4 regions of the Streptomyces sp. NPDC002232 genome follow, and region 3 is predicted to be linked to each of the others. Evidence: riboswitches for the same ligand, from Rfam matches in the RefSeq annotation. Region 3 holds a riboswitch; each other region holds the start of a gene.
What was found. Region 3 has a riboswitch for cobalamin ahead of ACFYXU_RS07115 (cobalamin biosynthesis protein). Riboswitches for the same ligand answer to the same signal wherever they lie in the genome.

Region 1: another riboswitch for cobalamin. It lies ahead of ACFYXU_RS02250 (ribonucleoside-diphosphate reductase subunit alpha); the one in region 3 lies ahead of ACFYXU_RS07115 (cobalamin biosynthesis protein).
Region 2: another riboswitch for cobalamin. It lies ahead of metE (5-methyltetrahydropteroyltriglutamate--homocysteine S-methyltransferase); the one in region 3 lies ahead of ACFYXU_RS07115 (cobalamin biosynthesis protein).
Region 4: another riboswitch for cobalamin. It lies ahead of ACFYXU_RS20040 (ABC transporter substrate-binding protein); the one in region 3 lies ahead of ACFYXU_RS07115 (cobalamin biosynthesis protein).

What each region holds. Positions count from the first base shown of each region.
Region 1 covers NZ_JBIARV010000001.1:509,815-514,830, reverse strand. Annotated here, with positions in the region: gene ACFYXU_RS02255 (ribonucleotide-diphosphate reductase subunit beta) at 1-115, opposite strand, end outside; gene ACFYXU_RS02250 (ribonucleoside-diphosphate reductase subunit alpha) at 115-2,469, opposite strand; cobalamin riboswitch at 2,601-2,741, opposite strand; gene ACFYXU_RS02245 (GNAT family N-acetyltransferase) at 2,779-3,279, opposite strand; gene mctP (monocarboxylate uptake permease MctP) at 3,355-4,980, opposite strand; gene ACFYXU_RS02235 (DUF3311 domain-containing protein) at 4,977-5,016, opposite strand, start outside.
Region 2 covers NZ_JBIARV010000004.1:278,963-283,978, forward strand. Annotated here, with positions in the region: gene hypE (hydrogenase expression/formation protein HypE) at 1-98, shown strand, start outside; gene ACFYXU_RS19265 (hypothetical protein) at 101-331, opposite strand; gene ACFYXU_RS19270 (DUF6400 family protein) at 315-572, opposite strand; gene metE (5-methyltetrahydropteroyltriglutamate--homocysteine S-methyltransferase) at 801-3,134, opposite strand; cobalamin riboswitch at 3,298-3,524, opposite strand; gene ACFYXU_RS19280 (HdeD family acid-resistance protein) at 3,651-4,271, opposite strand; gene ACFYXU_RS19285 (CsbD family protein) at 4,505-4,690, shown strand; gene ACFYXU_RS19290 (SHOCT domain-containing protein) at 4,758-5,016, opposite strand, start outside.
Region 3 covers NZ_JBIARV010000002.1:69,005-74,020, reverse strand. Annotated here, with positions in the region: gene ACFYXU_RS07125 (putative cobaltochelatase) at 1-24, opposite strand, end outside; gene ACFYXU_RS07120 (cobyric acid synthase) at 143-1,651, opposite strand; gene ACFYXU_RS07115 (cobalamin biosynthesis protein) at 1,648-2,622, opposite strand; cobalamin riboswitch at 2,657-2,789, opposite strand; gene ACFYXU_RS07110 (hypothetical protein) at 2,911-3,114, opposite strand; gene ACFYXU_RS07105 (inorganic phosphate transporter) at 3,131-4,396, opposite strand; gene ACFYXU_RS07100 (alpha/beta hydrolase) at 4,796-5,016, shown strand, end outside.
Region 4 covers NZ_JBIARV010000004.1:460,616-465,631, reverse strand. Annotated here, with positions in the region: gene ACFYXU_RS20050 (ECF transporter S component) at 1-300, shown strand, start outside; gene ACFYXU_RS20045 (DUF4430 domain-containing protein) at 335-826, shown strand; cobalamin riboswitch at 892-1,043, shown strand; gene ACFYXU_RS20040 (ABC transporter substrate-binding protein) at 1,131-2,171, shown strand; gene ACFYXU_RS20035 (FecCD family ABC transporter permease) at 2,219-3,238, shown strand; gene ACFYXU_RS20030 (ABC transporter ATP-binding protein) at 3,235-4,038, shown strand; gene ACFYXU_RS20025 (HoxN/HupN/NixA family nickel/cobalt transporter) at 4,117-5,016, opposite strand, start outside.

The DNA of each region.
Region 1 (5,016 bases), on a different contig from region 3:
TCCAGGTGTTCTTGATGGCGTCCCGGTAGCGCTCGTAGAAGTCGGGGTAGCGCATGGGCCGGAGCGTCAGCTCGAAGCCCGGGTCGAGGAGGTTCTTCTTGTCGGTCGAGCTCATTACTGGCAGGCCTCGCAGGACTCGGGGTTCTCAAGGGAGCAGGCGACGGCGTCGGCGTCGGGGGCCGCCTGCTGGACGGGGATCGGGGCGGCGGCCTGCGCCGCGCGCGCGATCCGGGTCGCCGGACGGGAGCGCAGGTAGTAGGTCGTCTTCAGACCCTGCTTCCAGGCGTACGCGTACATCGACGACAGCTTGCCGATCGTCGGCGTCTCCAGGAACAGGTTCAGGGACTGGCTCTGGTCGAGGAACGGGGTCCGCGCCGCCGCCATGTCGATGAGGCCGCGCTGCGGGATCTCCCAGGCCGTGCGGTAGAGCTCGCGCACCTCGGCCGGGACCCAGGTGAAGCCGGCCACCGAGCCGTTGGAGTCGCGCAGCGCCTCACGGGTCTGCGCGTCCCACACGCCGAGCTTCTTCAGCTCCTCGACGAGGTACGAGTTGACCTGGAGGAACTCGCCGGAGAGCGTCTCGCGCTTGAACAGGTTGGAGACCTGCGGCTCGATGCACTCGTAGACGCCCGCGATGGAGGCGATGGTCGCCGTGGGGGCGATGGCGAGGAGGAGGCTGTTGCGCATGCCGGTGGTGGCGATGCGCGCGCGCAGCGCCGTCCAGCGCTCCGGCCAGTTCAGCTCCACGTCGTAGTGGTCCGGGTGCAGGACGCCCTGGGCGGTGCGGGTGTCCTCCCAGGCGGGGAGCGGGCCGGAGCGCTCGGCGAGGTCGGCGGAGGCCTCGTACGCCGCGAGCATGATCCGCTCGGCGATCTTCGTCGAGAGCGCGCGCGCCTCGGCGGAGTCGAAGGGCAGCTTCAGCTGGAAGAAGACGTCCTGGAGGCCCATCGCGCCCAGGCCGACCGGGCGCCAGCGGGCGTTGGAGCGGCCGGCCTCCTCGGTCGGGTAGAAGTTGATGTCGACGACGCGGTCGAGGAAGGTGACGGCCGTGCGGACGGTCTCGTCCAGGCGCTCCCAGTCGATGTCCGAACCGACGACGAACGAGCCGAGGTTCACGGAGCCCAGGTTGCAGACCGCGGTCTCGCCGTCGTTCGTGACCTCGATGATCTCCGTGCACAGGTTCGAGGAGTGGACGACGGTGCCGGGCACGGCGGTCTGGTTCGCGGTCCGGTTGGAGGCGTCCTTGAACGTCATCCAGCCGTTGCCGGTCTGCGCCAGCGTCCGCATCATCCGGCCGTACAGGTCGCGGGCCGGCATCGTCTTGCGGGCCAGGCCCGCCGCCTCGGCCTTGCGGTAGGCGGCGTCGAACTCCTCGCCGTACAGGTCGACGAGCTCGGGCACGTCCGCCGGGGAGAACAGCGACCACTCGGCGTCGGCGTTGACCCGGCGCATGAACTCGTCCGGGATCCAGTGCGCCAGGTTCAGGTTGTGCGTGCGGCGCTGGTCCTCGCCCGTGTTGTCGCGGAGCTCCAGGAACTCCTCGATGTCCGCGTGCCAGGTCTCCAGGTAGACCGCGGCGGCGCCCTTGCGGCGGCCGCCCTGGTTCACGGCGGCGACGGAGGCGTCCAGGGTCTTCAGGAACGGCACGATGCCGTTGGAGTGCCCGTTGGTGCCGCGGATGAGGGAACCCCGGGCGCGGATGCGGGAGTACGAGAGGCCGATGCCGCCCGCGTGCTTCGAGAGACGCGCGACCTGGTGGTAGCGGTCGTAGATGGAGTCCAGCTCGTCCTGCGGGGAGTCCAGCAGGTAGCAGGAGGACATCTGCGGGTGGCGGGTGCCGGAGTTGAAGAGCGTCGGGGATGAGGGGAGGTAGTCCAGGCGGCTCATCAGGCCGTACAGGGACGCCACTTCGTCCAGGGCGCGGACGCTGTCGTCCTCGGCCAGGCCGCAGGCGACGCGCAGCATGAAGTGCTGCGGGGTCTCGATCACCTTGCGGGTGATCGGGTGGCGGAGCAGGTAGCGCGAGTAGAGCGTGCGCAGGCCGAAGTAGCCGAAGCGGTCGTCGGCGGCCTGGTCGATCGTCGCGTCGAGGCGGTCGGCGTGCAGGGCGGCGAAGGCGGCGGTCCGGTCGGCGATGAGGCCCTCGCGGTGGCCGACGGCGACCGAGGCCGAGAAGCACACGGCTCCCTGGCCGGCCGCCTCGGCGGCGATCGTCAGGGTGAGGAGCCGGGCGGCGAGCCGGGAGTACGCGGGGTCCTCGGCGATCAGGCCGGCGGCGGCCTCGGTGGCCAGCTCGCGCAGCTCCGCCTCGTCCGACCGGGCACTGCGGCCGCGGAGCGCGGCGGCGGCCACCTTGCCGGGGTCGGTGTCCGGGAGGTCGGCGGTGAGATCGGTCAGGGTCCGCAGGAGTACGGTCCCGGGGCCGTCGTTCTCGATCGCTGCGGCCGGATCGGCGGGCGCGATGGTCACGTGGGGGCTCTCCCTCGCTCGGCTCGGGGCCAGGGCGGGGGAGGCGGGCAGGCGGGCACCCGTACGCGCGGGCGCGCCGCGTCCACCGGCCCACTCCGCGAGGCCCGGACGTCTGTGGCACCCGGAACGGACGGACCGGGCGCGCTGTCGGCAGGTCCTCGGACTCACTCCGTACGAATCCGCACGTAGCACACCGTTGCGGGACAGTTCCGGATTCGCGCCGGATTCCCCTGCGTCGACAGCGAGGTCGAGCATACATGTGGGGGGCGCCCCTTCGAGCACCCCCCACATGTTGTGTCGGTCCCGGAGTTACAGTTCGAGTGCGTACGTCCGCAGAGCGTGCTCGGGGAGGGGGTTCCAGTCCCGCTCGGGCGTGCGGACGAAGCCCATCCGCTCGTAGATCCGGTGCGCGGAGACCATCTTGGCGTCCGTGGAGAGGACGAGCCGCGCGCAGCCGTCCAGGGCCCGCGCCCGGTCCAGGCAGGCGCGCACGAGGGCCTCTCCGACGCCCCTGCCGCGGGCCGCCGGGGCGACCACCAGCATCCGGAACTCGGCCTCGCCGGGGACGGCGATGTCGGCCCACGGGGTGCCGCCGGCGGCGAAGGTCACCCCGCCGATGACGGTGTCGTCGGCGTCGGCGGCGACGAGCACCTCGCTCTCGCGGGCCCGCCGGGCCGTGTCGCGCAGCACGTCCAGGTAGAAGTCGTCCTCGCCGTGCAGCAGCAGGCCGTCGTTCAGATAGGTGAGCCCGGTGAGGTCACCGAGCCGCTCGTACTCCTCGGGCCGTACCGCCCTGATCGTGAAGTCCATGCCCGCCAGTCTGCCGCCCGGCGCGCGGAAGGGGCCCGGGAGGTCCCGGGCCCCTTCCGCGCGCGTGGCCGTGGCTCAGTGGGTCGGGGTGCCGACCTTCGGGAGCTCGGTGCGGACGCCGGCGTCGCCCGCGTCCGCCGTGTAGTCCTCCGGGGAGGTCTCGTCGACGCCCTCGGGGGCCTTGACGGCCTTGAGGACGAAGGTCAGGACGACCGTGACGACGACGTTCAGGACGAAGGCGGTGAGGCCGATGTAGCCGATCTCGCCGATGCCCGGGATCTCGGCGGCGGAGCCGCCGAAGTGCTTCTGGGTCGGGCTGGCGACACCGTAGGCGGCGGCCGTGCCGTAGATCATGCCGACGGCCCAGCCGGCGAGCAGCGCCCAGCGGTGGAACCAGCGGGTGAAGAGACCGCCGACGAGCGCCGGGAAGGTCTGGAGGATCCAGATGCCGCCGAGCAGCTGGAAGTTGATCGCGACCGTCTTGTCCATGGTGAGGACGAAGACGAGCGCGCCGACCTTCACCAGGAGCGAGACCAGCTTGGAGACCTTGGTCTCCTGCGCCGGGGTGGCGTCGGGCTTGAGGAAGTCCTTGTAGATGTTGCGGGTGAAGAGGTTGGCCGCGGCGATCGACATGATCGCGGCCGGGACGAGCGCGCCGATGCCGATGGCGGCGAAGGCGACGCCCGCGAACCAGTCCGGGAACATGGTCTCGAAGAGCTGCGGGATGGCGAGCTGGCCGTTCGTGACCTTGATGCCGGCGGCGATCGCCATGAAGCCGAGCAGCGCGAGCAGGCCCAGCATCAGCGAGTACAGCGGCAGGATCGTGGTGTTGCGGCGGATGACCTCACGGCTCCGGGACGACAGGGTCGCCGTGATGGAGTGCGGGTACATGAAGAGCGCGAGCGCCGAGCCGAGCGCGAGCGTCGCGTACGTCCACTGTCCGGCCTCGCCGGGGGCGAGCGTGCCGCGCGGCTTCCCGGTCGCCGGGTTGGTCTGCGCGTACGCCTCGCCGGCCTTCGCGAAGATCTCGTCGAAGCCGCCCAGCTTGATCGGGATGTAGATGATCGCCACCGCGATGACGAGGTAGATCAGGGTGTCCTTGACGAAGGCGATGAGCGCGGGGGCGCGTAGGCCCGAGGAGTACGTGTACGCCGCGAGGACGCCGAAGGCGATCAGCAGCGGCAGGTCCTTGACGAACCAGTGGGTGTTCTCGCCGCCGCCGACGCCCATCACGTCCAGGACGGCCTGGATGCCGACGAGCTGGAGCGCGATGTACGGCATGGTGGCGAGGATGCCGGTGACCGCCACCGCCAGCGACAGGCCCTTGGAGCCGAAGCGGCCGCGCACGAAGTCCGAGGTGGTGACGTATCCGTGCTTGTGCGAGACCGACCAGAGGCGCGGCAGGAAGGTGAAGATCAGCGGGTACACCAGGATCGTGTACGGCACGGCGAAGAAGCCGGCCGCGCCCGCCGCGTAGATCGCCGCGGGCACGGCGACGAAGGTGTACGCCGTGTAGAGGTCGCCGCCGAGCAGGAACCAGGTCACCCAGGTGCCGAACGACCGGCCGCCCAGGCCCCATTCGTCGAGGCTCTGCTCGTTGTCGGCCCTGCGCCAGCGCGCGGCCAGGAAGCCCATGACCGTGACGGCCACGAAGAAGAAGACGAAGACGCCGAGCGCCACGCCGTTCACGCCGTCCTTCATCGCGCGTCACCTCCCTTGCGGGCACGCTGGTCCAGC
Region 2 (5,016 bases), on a different contig from region 3:
TCGAGGCCCACCCGGGCATGGTGGTGGCGCGCACCGGACTCGGCGGCACCCGCGTCGTCGACCTGCCGCTCGGCGAGCAGCTGCCGCGCATCTGCTGAGCTCAGCGGCGCGCGCCGGGCCGCCCGCGGGAGGTGTCGAGGGTCCACGTGTGGGTGCAGTTCGGGCACTGAAGGTGGACCCGGGGCCCCTTGTTCGCGATCAGGTAGCGCCAGTGGCTCCGGCAGTTCCGGCGGTCCCGGCAGGGCCCGCAGTCCCGGGCGTCGTCGCAGCCGGGGCACGCGACCCAGGCCCGCCGGGCCGGGTCGGCGTGGGGATCAATCGGAAGACGCATCGCCCCGCACCTCCCCGGGCAGGACACCGGCCGCGACCAGCTGGGCGTGCAGCCGCAGCTGCTCTTCGTCCAGGTTCGCGTACAGCAGGGCGTGCGCCGCCTGCTCCTCGCGCAGGACGGCGACGGGGTCCCAGTCGGGCCCCAGCGCCGCCACGACCTCGGCACGCCGACGTGTCTCCTCGAGGGTGAGGTCGATGCTGAAGTCGACCAGGTCGGACCGGGGGGCGGGGGCGTCGCTCATGGGGGGACTTTCGGGGTGATTCGAACACGTACGCCACCACGTCTACCAGAGCGGACAGCGCGCGCGGAAGGGTTCGGTCCGCCTACGACGGCCCCTGTGGCACACCTCATGCCGCCGTGGCCGTCCGGGCCGGACGGTGACCCGTTCGCCGTGGCCGTCCGGGCCGGACGACGACGCGTCCGGCCCGGACGGCAAGGCGTCAGGGCGTCACCCCTCGTCGGGCCGTGGTCACCGGTCGGTGCGCGGCTCCCGGTCGGCCCGCAGTTCCGTCCTGACCTCGCGGGCGGCGGCGACGAGGTGCTCCAGGGAGGTGCGGGTCTCGGGCCAGCCCCGGGTCTTCAGGCCGCAGTCGGGGTTGACCCACAGACGGTCGGCCGGGATGGCCTCCAGGCCCTTGCGCAGCAGCGCGGCGGCTTCCTCCGTGCTCGGGACGCGGGGGGAGTGGATGTCCCAGACGCCCGGACCGGCCTCGCGCGGGTATCCGTGCGCGGCGAGTTCACCGGCGACCTGCATGTGGGAGCGGGCCGCCTCCAGGCTGATGACGTCGGCGTCGAGGTCGTCGATGGCCCGGACGATGTCGCCGAACTCGGCGTAGCACATGTGGGTGTGGATCTGGGTGTCCGGCCGCACCCCGCCGGTGGTCAGCCGGAAGGACTCCGTCGCCCAGGCGAGGTAGGCGGCGTGGTCGGCGGAGCGCAGCGGCAGGGTCTCCCGGAGGGCCGGTTCGTCGACCTGGATGACCGACGTCCCGGCCGCCTCCAGGTCGACCACCTCGTCGCGCAGGGCGAGCGCCACCTGCCGGGCGGTGTCGCCCAGCGGCTGGTCGTCGCGGACGAACGACCACGCGAGCATGGTCACCGGACCGGTCAGCATGCCCTTGACCGGCTTCGAGGTCTGCGCCTGGGCGTACGCGGTCCAGCGCACCGTCATCGGTTCGGGGCGCGAGATGTCCCCGGCCAGGACCGGGGGCCGGACGTAGCGGGTGCCGTACGACTGCACCCAGCCGTGCTGGGTGGCGACGTAGCCGGTCAGCTGCTCGGCGAAGTACTGCACCATGTCGTTGCGCTCGGGCTCGCCGTGCACGAGCACGTCGACGCCCGTCTTCTCCTGGAAGGCGAGGACCTCGCGGATCTCGTCCTTGATCCGCTCCTCGTATCCGGCCGTGTCGATGCGGCCGGCGCGCAGGTCGGCGCGGGCCACGCGGAGCTCGTCGGTCTGCGGGAAGGAGCCGATGGTGGTGGTCGGCAGCAGCGGCAGGCCCAGGTGGGCGCGCTGGGCCGCGGTCCGCTCGGCGTACGGCTGGGAGCGGCGGACGTCCGCGTCGGTGATCGCGGCGGTGCGGGCGCGGACGGCGGGGTCGCGGGTGAGGGCGGAGCCGGCGCGGGAGGCCAGGTCGGCCCGGTTGGCGGCCAGTTCGGCGCTGATCGCGTCGGTGCCGTGGGCGAGGCCCTTGGCGAGGGTGGCGACCTCGGTGGTCTTCTGGCGGGCGAAGGCGAGCCAGCGCCGGACCTCGGGGTCGATGTCGCCCTCGGCGCTCGCGTCCAGCGGGACGTGCAGCAGGGAGCAGGAGGCGGCCACGTCGACCCGGTCGGCGAGACCGAGCAGGGTGGCGAGGGTGGCCAGGGACTTCTGGTGGTCGTCGATCCAGATGTTGCGGCCGTTGACGACGCCCGCGACCAGGCGCTTGCCGGGCAGTCCGCCGACGGCGGCGAGGTCGTCGAGGTTGGCGGCGGCGGGGCCGGTGAAGTCGAGGGCGAGACCGTCCACGGGGGCGGCGGCGAGCACCTGGAGGGCGTCGCCGAGGCGGTCGAAGTAGGAGGCGACGAGCAGCTTCGGCCGGTCCCCGAGCGCGCCGAGGTCGCGGTACGCGCGGGCGGCGGCGTTCAGCTCGGCCGGAGTGCGGTCCTGGACGAGAGCGGGCTCGTCCAGCTGGACCCACTCGGCTCCCGCCGCGCGCAGGTCGGCGAGGACCTCGGCGTAGACGGGGAGCAGCCGGTCGAGGAGGGTGATCGGGTCGAAGTCGGCGGCCACGCCGGGCGCGGGCTTGGCGAGGAGCAGGTAGGTGACGGGGCCGACGAGGACCGGGCGGGCGGTCAGACCGAGCGCGAGGGCTTCCTTCAGCTCGGCGACCTGTCGGGTGGAGTCGGTGCTGAAGACGGTGTCCGGGCCGAGCTCGGGGACCAGGTAGTGGTAGTTGGTGTCGAACCACTTGGTCATCTCCAGCGGCGCCACGTCCTGGGTGCCGCGGGCCATCGCGAAGTACCCGTCGAGGGCGTCCGCGTCGACGGCGGCGCGGTGGCGGGCGGGGACGGCGCCGACCATGACGCTGGTGTCCAGGACGTGGTCGTAGAACGAGAAGTCGCCGGTGGGCACTTCGTGGATGCCGGCGTCGGCCAGCTGCCGCCAGTTCGCACGGCGCAGTTCGGCGGCGGTGGCGCGGAGGGCTTCGGCGGTGACCCGGCCCTTCCAGTAGCCCTCGACGGCCTTCTTCAGTTCGCGGTTCCGACCCTGGCGGGGGTAGCCGTACACGGTGGCTCGTGCGGCCGCGGGCTTCGCTGTCACGGAACTCTCCTTCGCGAGACGTGTCCAGAGCACCCGGAGACGGGGATGGACGCGAAGGAACGCCAGAACGTACGGACCACGTCACGGGAGAACTCCGTGCGTGCCGCTCGCTGTGTACGCCGACCCGCCCACGAGGTCACCGGGATGTCCGTACGCGGAATACGTCCGCGCACGGGCAGCGGGCAGGTCTTCGGACTCGCGGGCACGCTCTCCGGACAGGACCGGAGGACACCTAATGGCCGTCGCTTCCCAGGACCGAGTCGGTCCCAGTGCGTATGACGGCGGTCGTTCCCGCTCACCGCTGCGGGGCAGTCCCGGATTCCCACCGGGTTCCCTCTTGCGACGCATCCCGCCTGGCGGACGGGGCGAACCAGCTGCGGAAGCCACCCTAAGGGGTGTGATCGCCCAGCGGCGAGCGACTTCCAGCATCCGGACGTGAAAGCGACGTGCGCCTGCGTGGACCGGCCACGCCGCAGCGCTCTTTCCACGTCGCGCGCGGCGGGCCCGGCGTCTCCGTCACCGTCCCCCGGGCGGGATGCCCGCCCTGCGCAGGGCCGACCGCCACGCCAGGGCGACCGCCGCCTCCGCGAGGCCCAGGAGGACGAGCCAGAGTCCGAGCAGCCGGGTCAGGGCGCGGGCCGACTCGGTGGGCAGCGCCAGGACCACGATGCCCGCGACGATGCCGAGGATCCCGACGGCCATGACGACGCCGCGGTGCGGCATGTTCCGGGTGGCGATGGCGGAGTACAGGGTGACGATGCCGGACACCAGCCAGACGGCGCCGACGATCAGCGAGAGCGCGGCGATCGTCTGGAGCGGGTTCCGCAGGCACAGCACCCCGCCCAGGACGCACAGGACCGCCAGGATGAGGCCGGGCACGCGGTCGCCGCTGTCCCGGCCGAAGACGGACACGAAGCGGAAGCCGCCCATCACCAGCAGGTAGAGCCCGATGAGGACGGCCAGGACGTGCAGGGTCACGTCCGGCCAGACGAGCACCAGGACGCCCGGTACGAGGGTCGCCACCGCCGCGCCGAGGAGCCAGGTCCAGGAACGGCCGAGGCGCGCGAGCTGGTCCTCCGGGTCGCCCGCGGGAGGGGTGGGCCCGGCGCCGGATGCGGAGCCCTGTGGTGTGGTCATGTGTCTGCCTCCCGCTCACCGGGTGGACCGCCGCGGAACTCCATGCGTGGCGCGGCCGGGACGGAGGACCCGCGAGGCCGGCGGCCCGCGCGGGGCTCCCGTACAAGTCTGCCCCCTTCGCGGGGGCGCCGCCCGACGTCGTGAGGCGGCGCCTCGGGCCCGTCGACGCGCACCCGGGACGCTCCGAACCTAGCGTGGAGGGAGGAAACCGATCCGGACGGAGGATCGCGGGCATGAACGACGCCGTGGACAAGGCCAGGGGCAGGCTCAAGGAGATCGCCGGGAAGGTCACCGGGCACGAGCGCCTGGAGGCCGAGGGCAGGACGGACCGGGCGAAGGCCACGATCCGTCAGAAGGCGAGGAGCGTGCGCCACCGGGCCGAGGGAATCATGGACTCCCTCAAGCGCGACCGCTCGTGACGCGGGCCCCCGGACCGTCGGGCATCTCTCTGCCGGACGGTCCGGGGGCCGTGCGGCGCCCGAGGGGTCAGCCCAGGATCCTGCGCTTCTGCTCCTCGAACTCGGCCTCGGTGAGCACTCCCTGCTCCTTGAGGTCTCCGAGCTGCTTGAGCTGGTCGAGCTTGCTCTCCATGCTCTCGTCGGGTTGCGACGCGGCCACGGGCGCGGCGGCGGGCGGGGGTTCGGCGGGCTGCTGCTGGTATCCCTGCTGGGCGGCCCATCGGCCCTGTTGACGGCGGGACACGCGGTTGGACACGGCGGTCGCCGTACCCGCGACGACCGCGGTA
Region 3 (5,016 bases):
GGTGAACGGATACCGGGTGCTCATCGGGTGGTTCCTTCCTCGAGTTCGATCGGCTGGTGTGCGGGGCGCCGCCGCGATGCCGCGGCGGTCGCGGACGACGCGCGGCGGCCCGCCCGCGCCCGGTGCGGTCCCGGGGCCGTGCTCACGGCGCGCCCGGCGGCACGAACGGCAGGCCCTCCGGGGCGCCCCGCTCGATCAGGCGCAGCAGCGCGTCGGTGTCCGCGTGCTCCTCGATCAGGTCGCCGAGCCGGTCGAGCTGCTCCTCCCGCAGCGCGCCGAAGGACGTGTCGGGCGCCGGCACGAACCGCCGGCCCGCCGCCGCGGCGACCTCCCGCAGGAAGGCCCTGCGGAAGCCGTCGCTCTCCAGCGAGCCGTGCCAGTGGGTGCCCCACACGGAGCCGACCCGGCAGCCGTCCAGGAACGGCTCGCCGCCGAGCACGTCCGCGACGCCGTGGTGGATCTCGTACCCCTCGACCCGCTCGCCGAGCGCCTCGCCGACCGGCCGGGCGAGCGTCTTCTCGACCCCGAACCGGACCCGTACGGGCAGCAGCCCGAGGCCGTCGACCACGCCGGCCTTCGACTCGACGTCGTCCTCGATGCGCTCGCCCAGGGCCTGGAAGCCGCCGCAGACGCCGAGCACCGGCCGGCCCTCGGCCGCGCGCCGCGCGAGGGCGTCCGCCAGGCCCCGCTCCCGCAGCCAGGCGAGCGCCTTGACCGTCCCCCGGGTGCCGGGCACGACCACGAGGTCGGCGTCGACGAGCTCCTCGGGCCGGTCCACGAAGCGGACGACCACGCCCGGCTCGGCGGCGAGCGCGTCGACGTCGGTGAAGTTGGACATCAGCGGGACGGCGCAGACGGCGACCCGCAGCACGTCCGCGCCGACCGGCGGCGCGACGACCGACTCGCGGACGGTGCCCCGCAGGGAGACCCGCAGGCCGTCCTCCTCGTCGATGCCGAGCCCGTGCGCGTACGGCAGGACGCCGAAGGTCCGGCGGCCGGTGAGCCCGTGCAGCATGTCGAGGCCCGGTTCCAGCAGGGTGACGTCGCCCCGGAACTTGTTGACCAGGTAACCGGCCACCAGCGACTGGTCCTCCGGGGACAGCAGCGCGGTCGTCCCGAAGAACTGGGCGAAGACCCCGCCCCGGTCGATGTCCCCGACGACGACCACGGGCAGCCGCGCGGCGCGCGCGATGCCCATGTTCACGATGTCCGTGCGCCGCAGGTTGATCTCGGCCGGGCTCCCCGCCCCCTCGCAGATCACGGCGTCGTACGTGCCCCGGAGCTCCTCCAGGCAGGCCATCACCGGCTCGAACAGGGTCTGCTGCCGGCCGCCGTGGTAGCCCCGCGCGCTCATCTCGCCGACCGGCCTGCCCATGAGGACGACCTGGCTGGAGCGGTCGCCGCCGGGCTTGAGCAGGACCGGGTTCATCAGCGCGGTCGGCTCCACCCGGGCGGCCTGGGCCTGCATGGCCTGGGCGCGGCCTATCTCGGCGCCCTCCCGGGTGACGAAGGAGTTCAGGGACATGTTCTGCCCCTTGAACGGCGCGACCTTGATGCCCTGCCGGACCAGCCAGCGGCATATTCCGGCCGTGACGACGCTCTTGCCCGCGTCGGACGTGGTCCCGGCGACCAGCAGCCCCCCACCCCTCATGCGTTCCTCCGCTTCAGCGCGCTCGCGATCATGCGGCCGCCCACGCAGGCGACCAGGGTCAGTCCGGTGACCCGGCGGGAGAGCCGGACCGCGCGGTCGATGTCGGCGACCTCGACGGGCCGTCCCTCCCCGTTGAGGACGGGCCGGTGCTCGACCCGCCCGGCGTAGGAGAGGGTGCCCCCGAGGCGCACGCCGAGGGCGCCCGCGAAGGAGGCCTCGACGGGGCCCGCGTTCGGGCTGGGGTGCCGCCCCGCGTCCGCCCGCCAGGCCCGTACGGCGCCGCGCGGGTCCGGTCCGGCGACGGTGGCGAGGGCGGCGGTGAGCCGGGCGCCGGGCCAGCCGGCCAGGTCGTCGAGGCGGGCCGAGGCCCAGCCGTACCGGCGGTACCGGGGGGACTTGTGGCCGACCATCGCGTCGAGGGTGTTGACCGCGCGGAAGCCCACCAGGCCGGGCACGCCCGCGACCGCTCCCCAGAAGAGGGCGCCCACGACCGCGTCGGAGGTGTTCTCGGCGACGGACTCGACGACCGCGCGGGCCATCGCCGGACCGTCGAGGGACTGCGGGTCGCGCCCGCACAGGTGGGGCAGCCGCTCGCGGGCCACCTCCAGGTCGCCGACGGAGAGGGCGCCGCCGATCGCGCGGGCCTCGCGCCCCAGGGTCGTACCGCCGACGACGGACCAGACGGCGGCGGCGGTGAGCGCGGCGGACCCGGCGCGGCTGCCCCGCACCGCGCGGGTGGCGAGGGCACCGGCCGCGACGGCGGTACCGGCGCAGACGGCGGTGTGCAGGGCGCCCCGGCCCCGGTGGTCGCGCCACAGGGCGTCCTCGACCCGGGCGGCGGCCCGGCCGAACGCGGCGACGGGGTGGCCGCGGCGGGGGTCGCCGACGAGCAGGTCGACGGCGAGTCCGGCGGCCGCGCCGTACGCGAAGGCGGCGGTGGCTCTGGAGAACAGGGGGGTGCGGCCGGGCATGGCGCTGTGTCCTCACTCAGGGTCCGCGCCCTGGATCGACGTGACCGGCGGCGAGAGTTCCTGACTGCCGGACCCGTCGGATCCGGTCACAGTGGCGGGACCGCGCCGGAATCGCACCGGACTTCCTCTACTGCCGCCGTAATGGCCTCGGCAGTCCACCACGGGCCGAGAACAGCCGTCAACTCACCCTTGACCTGCACCGCGTCACTGTGCGAAGCACCACAGACACGACGGCGGGGCGGCCCGCACCCGAAGGTGCGGACCGCCCCGCCGGTCACGCCCGACGCGTCAGGCGACGATCAGGTAGATGCCGTACGCCACGGCCGCCAGGCACAGGGCGAAGCAGGCGTAGGCGCCGGTGCGGGCCAGGGCGGCGGCCTGCTCCTGCTTGGAGAGGCCGATGACACCGAGGGTGAAGAGGCCCACGAGGGCGACGGTCGCCACGAGGCTGACTCCGAAGACGGAGCCGAGAGCTGCCCAGTCGATCTTCATGCTTGGTTCCAGTTCCTTAGACCGCGGCGGCGGGGGCCGGGGGAGCGGCCGGGTCCGTGGGGACCGGCGCGGGGATGGTGGTCTTCAGGTCCGCGACGGCGGCGACGGAGCCGGCCGGCGGCGGGGTGACGGCCGCGATCGCGGTGGTCACGACGCCCGCGGGCTCGGCGTCGCCGTCCAGGTCGTCGGCCGTGACGTTGTGCTGGTCGACCGGCTTGCGGCGGGACAGGGACCAGATCACGGCGGAGCCGGCGACCAGCAGGACCGCGACGGCGACGATGCCCCAGGGACCCTGCTTGGTGAGGAACTCGGCACCGGCGCCGACCAGGGCGGCGGCGGGCAGCGTCAGGCCCCAGGCGACGAACATCCGGGTGGCGGTCGACCAGCGGACGACACCGCCCTTGCGGCCGAGACCGGCACCCATCACGGCACCCGAGCAGGACTGGGTGGTGGAGAGGGAGAAGCCGAGGTGCGAGGAGGCGAGGATGACCGTGGCGGCACTGGTCTGGGCGGCGAAGCCCTGCTGCGGCCGGAGGTCGGTGAGGCCCTTGCCCATGGTGCGGATGATGCGCCAGCCACCGAGGTAGGTGCCGAGCGCGATGGCCACACCGGCGGAGACGATGACCCACAGGGGCGGGTTCGAGCCGGGGGCGACGACGCCCTGGGTGACCAGGGCGAGGGTGATGATGCCCATCGTCTTCTGGGCGTCGTTGGTGCCGTGGGCGAGGGAGACGAGACCGGCGGAGGCGATCTGGCCGACGCGGTAGCCCTTGGCGGTGTGCTTCTCGTCGGTCTTCGCGCCGATCCGGTACGTCAGGCGGGTGGCCAGCATCGCGGCGAGACCGGCGACGATGGGCGCGGCCACGGCCGGGATGAGGACCTTGGTGACGATGGTCGGGGCGTTCACGGCGGACCAGCCGGCCGACATGACCGCGGCGCCGATGAGGCCGCCGAAGAGCGCGTGGGACGAGCTGGACGGCAGACCGAGCAGCCAGGTCAGCAGATTCCACAGGATGGCGCCCACGAGCGCCGCGAAGATCACTTCTGTGCGAATGCCCTCTTCGTTGATGATCCCGCCGGAGATCGTCTTGGCGACCTCCACGGACAGGAAGGCGCCGACGAGGTTCAGCACGGCGGACATGGCCACCGCCGTCTTGGGCTTGAGAGCACCGGTCGAGATGGTCGTGGCCATCGCGTTCGCGGTGTCGTGGAAACCGTTCGTGAAATCGAACACGAGAGCTGTCACGACCACAATGGCGAGCAGCAGCGTGATGTGTTCCATTTACCCAGGCAATCGTTCGACGTCAGTGGCTCGTCGAACGTAAGCAACCTGGGTGAACGGAAGATGAACTGACGCGGGCGGCGTGGTGTCCCTATCCGGTGTCAAGAGGTTCCGCTTGTGGCCCCCGGGTGCCGGGGTGTCCACGATGCGGTCACCCGGCAACCACGGGTGATCCGGGCCCTTCCGGGGCACGTACGACCTGACCCGCTTCCTCCCCCGCCGTCCCGTTCCGCTCCCTGGACAGAACCATCCGGCCGGGGGACCGCCAGGAGGAGACCCATGTCACTCCGCCGGGGGATCCCTCCGGCTCCCTCCGCTTCCGCTCCGCGCCCGGCGCGTGCCGGGTCCGTCCGGGTCCGTCCGGTGGCAGCCCCGCCCCGCCCTGCCGACACTGGGATCGTGCGCCCGGCTACAGCGACGGCAGCGGCCGTCACCACCCTGATCGGTGTCGGCGCGGCCGCGATCGCGGCCGGCCGGTACGCCAGCGACGTCGCCCTGAGGGCGCCGTCCGGACGGCCCCTGCCCGGAGACCCCCGGCTCACCGTGCACGCCACGGGACCCGAACGCGTCACCCTCACCCGCAGCCTCGCCTCGCTGCGCCCCGGCACGTACGGGATGGA
Region 4 (5,016 bases), on a different contig from region 3:
GGCTATCTGTTCGGCTTCCTGCTCAACCTGTCCTTCTGGCCCTTCTCCCTGGACCCGAACAGCTCGATCGCCTACCTTCCGGGGCTGCCGTTCACCGAGCAGTTCCAGCGGTACGTCGCCTTCGACCTGGCGACCTCGCTCGGCTGGGACACCGGCCGCGCCGTCACCAACCTCGTCGTCATCACCCTGGCGGGACCCGCCGTCCTCACCGTCTTCCGCCGTGCCGCCCGCAAGGCCCGCTTCCAGGCTCCGATCCGGTTCGCCGGTCGGGACAGGGGCCCGGACGCCACGGCCGGATGAACCACCGACCACATCCCTCGTCGAGAGGAACACCATGCGCACCACCCTGCTCCGCCGCGCCGCCGTGACCACCGCCGCGCTCGGTCTCGCCCTGACCACCGCACCCGCCGTCGCGCAGGCCGAGACCGCGGCCACGTTCACGAACGCGCCGGTGAGAGTCACCGTCAGCGTCCAGGGCCCCGACGGCCTGCTCTTCAAGAAGAAGATCTTCACCTGGGGCCACGACGTGACGACCGCCGCCGGCGGCGCGCACCAGTGCGACGGCACCAACGGTGGCGCGCACGCCACGAAGGTCCCCACCCCGACGGCCGCCCTCGACCACGCGGCCAAGCGCAACGGCTTCACGTGGGACGGCACCTGGTACGCGTCCTTCGACGACTACGCGGTGGAGACCGTGAAGGGCGTGAGCGGGGGCGGCTCGGCCTACTGGAGCATCTCCGTGAACGGCACCCCGACCCCGGTCGGCGGCTGCCAGTTCGAGATAGAGAACGGCGACCAGGTCGCCTTCACCTGGACTTCCTTCTGACCGACGGCCCGACGGGTCCAAGATCGGCCTGTGGTAGTTTGCCCGGGCCAGTCGCACCTCTGTACGTATCCATACGGTATGTGCACGGGTCAGGGAATCCGGTGGGAATCCGGAGCTGACGCGCAGCGGTGAGGGTGACGGGCGGAGCATCGGCCACTGGGCCCCGAGGGGTCCGGGAAGGCGCTCCGTCCGGACGACCCCGAGTCCGAAGACCTGCTGGCGGCCCGGACGGCGCGTGCCGCCGTCCGGGAAGCACCGTACGACAGGCTCCGCGCATGAGCCGTGACGCAGAGGACCCCTCACCGTGCACCTCGCACCTTCCGTCCGTTCCGCCGTGCTGCTCGTGGCCGGTTCCGTGCTCGTCGCCGGCTGTGGCGCCGGCGGCACGGCCGCCTCGCCCGGGGCGAAGGCGGCCGGGCCCGGCGCTCCGGTCGCTCTCGACAACTGCGGGCAGCGCGTCCAGGTCGATCACGCGCCCCGCCGGGCCGTCGCCCTCGACCAGGGCTCGGCCGAGATCCTGCTCTCCCTCGGGCTGGCGGACCGGATGGTGGGGACCGCGACCTGGACGGACCCGGTCCTCAAGGGCCTGGAGAAGGCGAACGCGAAGGTCCCCCGGCTCGCGGACCGCTACCCCTCCTTCGAGAAGGTCCTCGACACCGAGCCCGACTTCGTCAGCGCCTCCTTCCTCTACACCCTGGGCAAGGGCGGCGTGGCCCCCAGGGAGCGGTTCACGAAGCTCGGCGTACCGACCTATCTGTCCCCCACCGACTGCGTCGGCAAGGACAACAGCGGCGACGGCGACGGCCTGCGCACCCGGCCGCTGACCATGGACACCGTGTACGGCGAGATCCGCGACCTGGCCAGGATCTTCGAGGTCCCGGAGCGGGGCGAGAAGCTCGTCGGAGAGCTCCGCGCCCGCGTGGCGAAGGCCAGGGCCGGTGCCGACTTCGGCGACGCGTCCGTCCTCTACTGGTTCTCCGACTCCCAGGGGCCGTACATGGCCGGCTGCTGCGGTGCGCCGGGCATCGTCAGCGGGACGCTCGGCGTGAAGAACGTCTTCGACGACACCAAGGAGGAGTGGCCGCAGATCAACTGGGAGACCGTCGCCGACCGCGACCCCGACGTGCTGGTGATCGCCGACCTGACCCGCAAGGCCCAGTCGGCCGAGAGCGCCGCGAAGAAGATCGAGTTCCTGGAGTCCCACCCGGTCACCCGGAACATGACGGCCGTGCGGAAGAAGCGGTACGTGATCCTCAGCGGCCAGGCCATGAACCCGACGATCCGCACCGTCGAGGGCATCGAGAAGGTGGCCGCCGCGCTGCGGACGTACGGGCTCGCGAAGTGACGCCGTCGGGCACGGGCACGGCGGAACGGACGCTCTCCGGGAGGGGGATGCCCTCGCGGGCCCTCCCGCCGGTCGCCGGAGCGGCCGGGCTCCTCCTGCTGTGCGCCTCCGTCGCCCTCGCCGTCACCATCGGCCCGGCCGACATCCGCGTCGCGGACGCCTGGTCGGTGGTCGTCTCCCACCTCGGGGGAAGCCCGTCGGACCTGAGCGCGATCCGCGACGGCATCGTGTGGGAGCTGCGGCTGCCCCGTACCCTCCTCGCGGCCGTGTGCGGAGCCGGACTCGCCGTCTGCGGGGCGGTGATGCAGTCCCTGCTGCGCAATCCGCTGGCCGATCCGTTCGTACTGGGCGTCTCCTCCGGCGCCTCCACGGGCGCCGTCGCGGTCGTCGTCCTCGGCGTGGGCGGGGGTCTCGTGTCCGTCGCCGGGGGCGCCTTCCTGGGCGCGCTGTGCTCCTTCGCCCTGGTGCTGCTGCTGAGCCACACGCTGGGCGGGTCGACCGACAAGGTGGTCCTGGCCGGAGTGGCGGCGATGCAACTGTTCTCGGCGCTGACCTCGTTCGTCGTGATGACGGCCGCCGACGCCGAGACCACCCGGGGCGTCCTCTTCTGGCTGCTGGGCTCGCTCACCGGCGCGGGCTGGACGGACGTCGGCGTGTGCGCCGCCGTCCTCGCCGTCGCTCTGCTGGTTTGCGGTGGTCACGCCCGCACCCTGGACGCCTTCGCGTTCGGGGAGGACGCGGCGGCGGCGCTCGGCGTGGCCGTGGGCCGGACCCGTCTGGTCCTCCTCACCGTCACCGCGCTGCTCACGGCCGTCCTGGTCTCCTCGGCGGGTGCGATCGGCTTCGTCGGTCTGGTCCTGCCGCACGCGGTCCGCGCCCTGGCCGGCCCGGGCCACGCCCGGTTGCTTCCCCTGGCGGCGCCGGCCGGGGCGATCTTCCTGGTGTGGGCCGACACCCTGGCCCGTACCGTCCTCGACCCTCAGGAGGTGCCGGTCGGGGTGGTGACGTCGCTGGTCGGCGTCCCCGCGTTCGTCCTCGTCCTGTACCGCACCAGGAGCACCCGGTGACCGGCGTCCCGGCCGGCCGCACGGGACTGCGGGCCTACGGCGTCTCCCGCACGGCCGGCGGGGCGCTCGTCCTGGACGACGTGACCCTCGCACCGCGCTCCGGGGCGCTCACCGGGCTGCTCGGCCCGAACGGTTCGGGCAAGTCCACCCTGCTGCGCGTCCTGGCGGGAGTCCTCGCGCCGGACACCGGGGTGGTGACGCTGGACGGCGACCGGCTGGGCGCGGTGACCCGCCGCGCGGTGGCCCGCAGGGTCGCCGTGGTCGAGCAGCACGCGGACACCCAGGTGGACCTGACGGTGGCCGAGGCGGTGCGGCTCGGCCGTGTCCCGCACCGCAGGGCCTGGTCGGCGTCGACGGCCGCGGACGAGGAAGCCGTACGGTCCGCACTCGCCCGCACCGGGCTGACCGCCCTCGCCGCGCGCTCCTGGCGCACCCTGTCCGGCGGCGAGCGGCAGCGCGTCCAGATCGCCCGCGCCCTCGCCCAGGAACCGCGCGAGCTGCTGCTCGACGAGCCCACGAACCACCTCGACGTCCGGCACCAGCTGGACCTCATGGCTCTGGTGGCGGGACTGCGGCTCACCTGCGTGATGGCCCTGCACGACCTCAACCTGGCGGCCCTGTACTGCGACCACGTGGTGGTCCTGCACGAGGGCGGGGTGGTGGCCGCCGGTCCGGTGGAGGAGGTCCTCACCGAACGGCTGATCGCGGACGTGTACGGGGTCCGCGCGGCGGTGACCCGCCCGGGCCCGGACGGCCGGCCCCACATCCGCTTCCTCGGCCCGGCGCCGGGCGACGGGTGAGCGGCCGGGCGGGCCGACCGGTCTCGGGCGACGGGTGAGCGGCCCCGAGCGGGCCACCGGCCCTCGGTCGGCGTCCGGTCAGCGCCCGGGGTCGCGCCGGGCGGACGCCTCTCCGTCTCCCGGCGCGTGCGCCAGTCCTGCGGTCCACTTCTCCTCGATCCGGCCGAACCGCCAGACGGCGAGGGCGACGATCCAGGTGAGGACGAAGAGGCCGACGATCAGGTAGCCGATGACGTTCAGGTCGAGTCCGCCGACCCAGTCCCAGAACGGGCCGTGCAGATCGAGCTTCTCGCCGACCAGCCCCAGGAGTTCCACGGTGCCGATGATGAGCGCCACGGCGACGGACAGACCGGTGATGGTGAGGTTGTAGTAGACCTTGCGGACGGGCTTGGAGAAGGCCCAGCCGTAGGCGAAGTTCATGAACGAGCCGTCGATGGTGTCCAGCAGCGACATGGCCGCCGCGAAGAGGACCGGGAGGCACAGGATGGCGTACCAGGGCAGCCCGGACGCGGCACCCGTACCGGCCAGGCCGAGCAGGGCGATCTCGGTCGCGGTGTCGAAGCCGAGGCCGAAGAGCAGCCCGAGCGGGTACATCTGCCAGGGCTTGGTGATCGACTTCATGAGCCGGCCCAGGATCCGGTTCATGAAGCCCCGGTTGTCGAGCCGCTCCTCCAGTGCCGCCTCGTCGAAGTGTCCGGAGCGCATCTCGCGGAACACCTTCCAGATCCCGGCGAGGATCACCAGGTTGATGATCGCGATGGCGTAGAGGAACACGCCGGAGACGGTGGTGCCGATCCAGCCGGTGATGTCGTGCAGCCGGGAGTCGTCGTTCTCCACCGGCCCGGCGAGGGCCTTGATGCCGAGGGAGAGGAGGACGGCGAGCGCGAAGACGATGCTGGAGTGCCCGAGCGAGAACCAGAATCCGACCGAGAGCGGGCGCTGTCCCTCGTGCATGAGCTTGCGCGTGGTGTTGTCGAT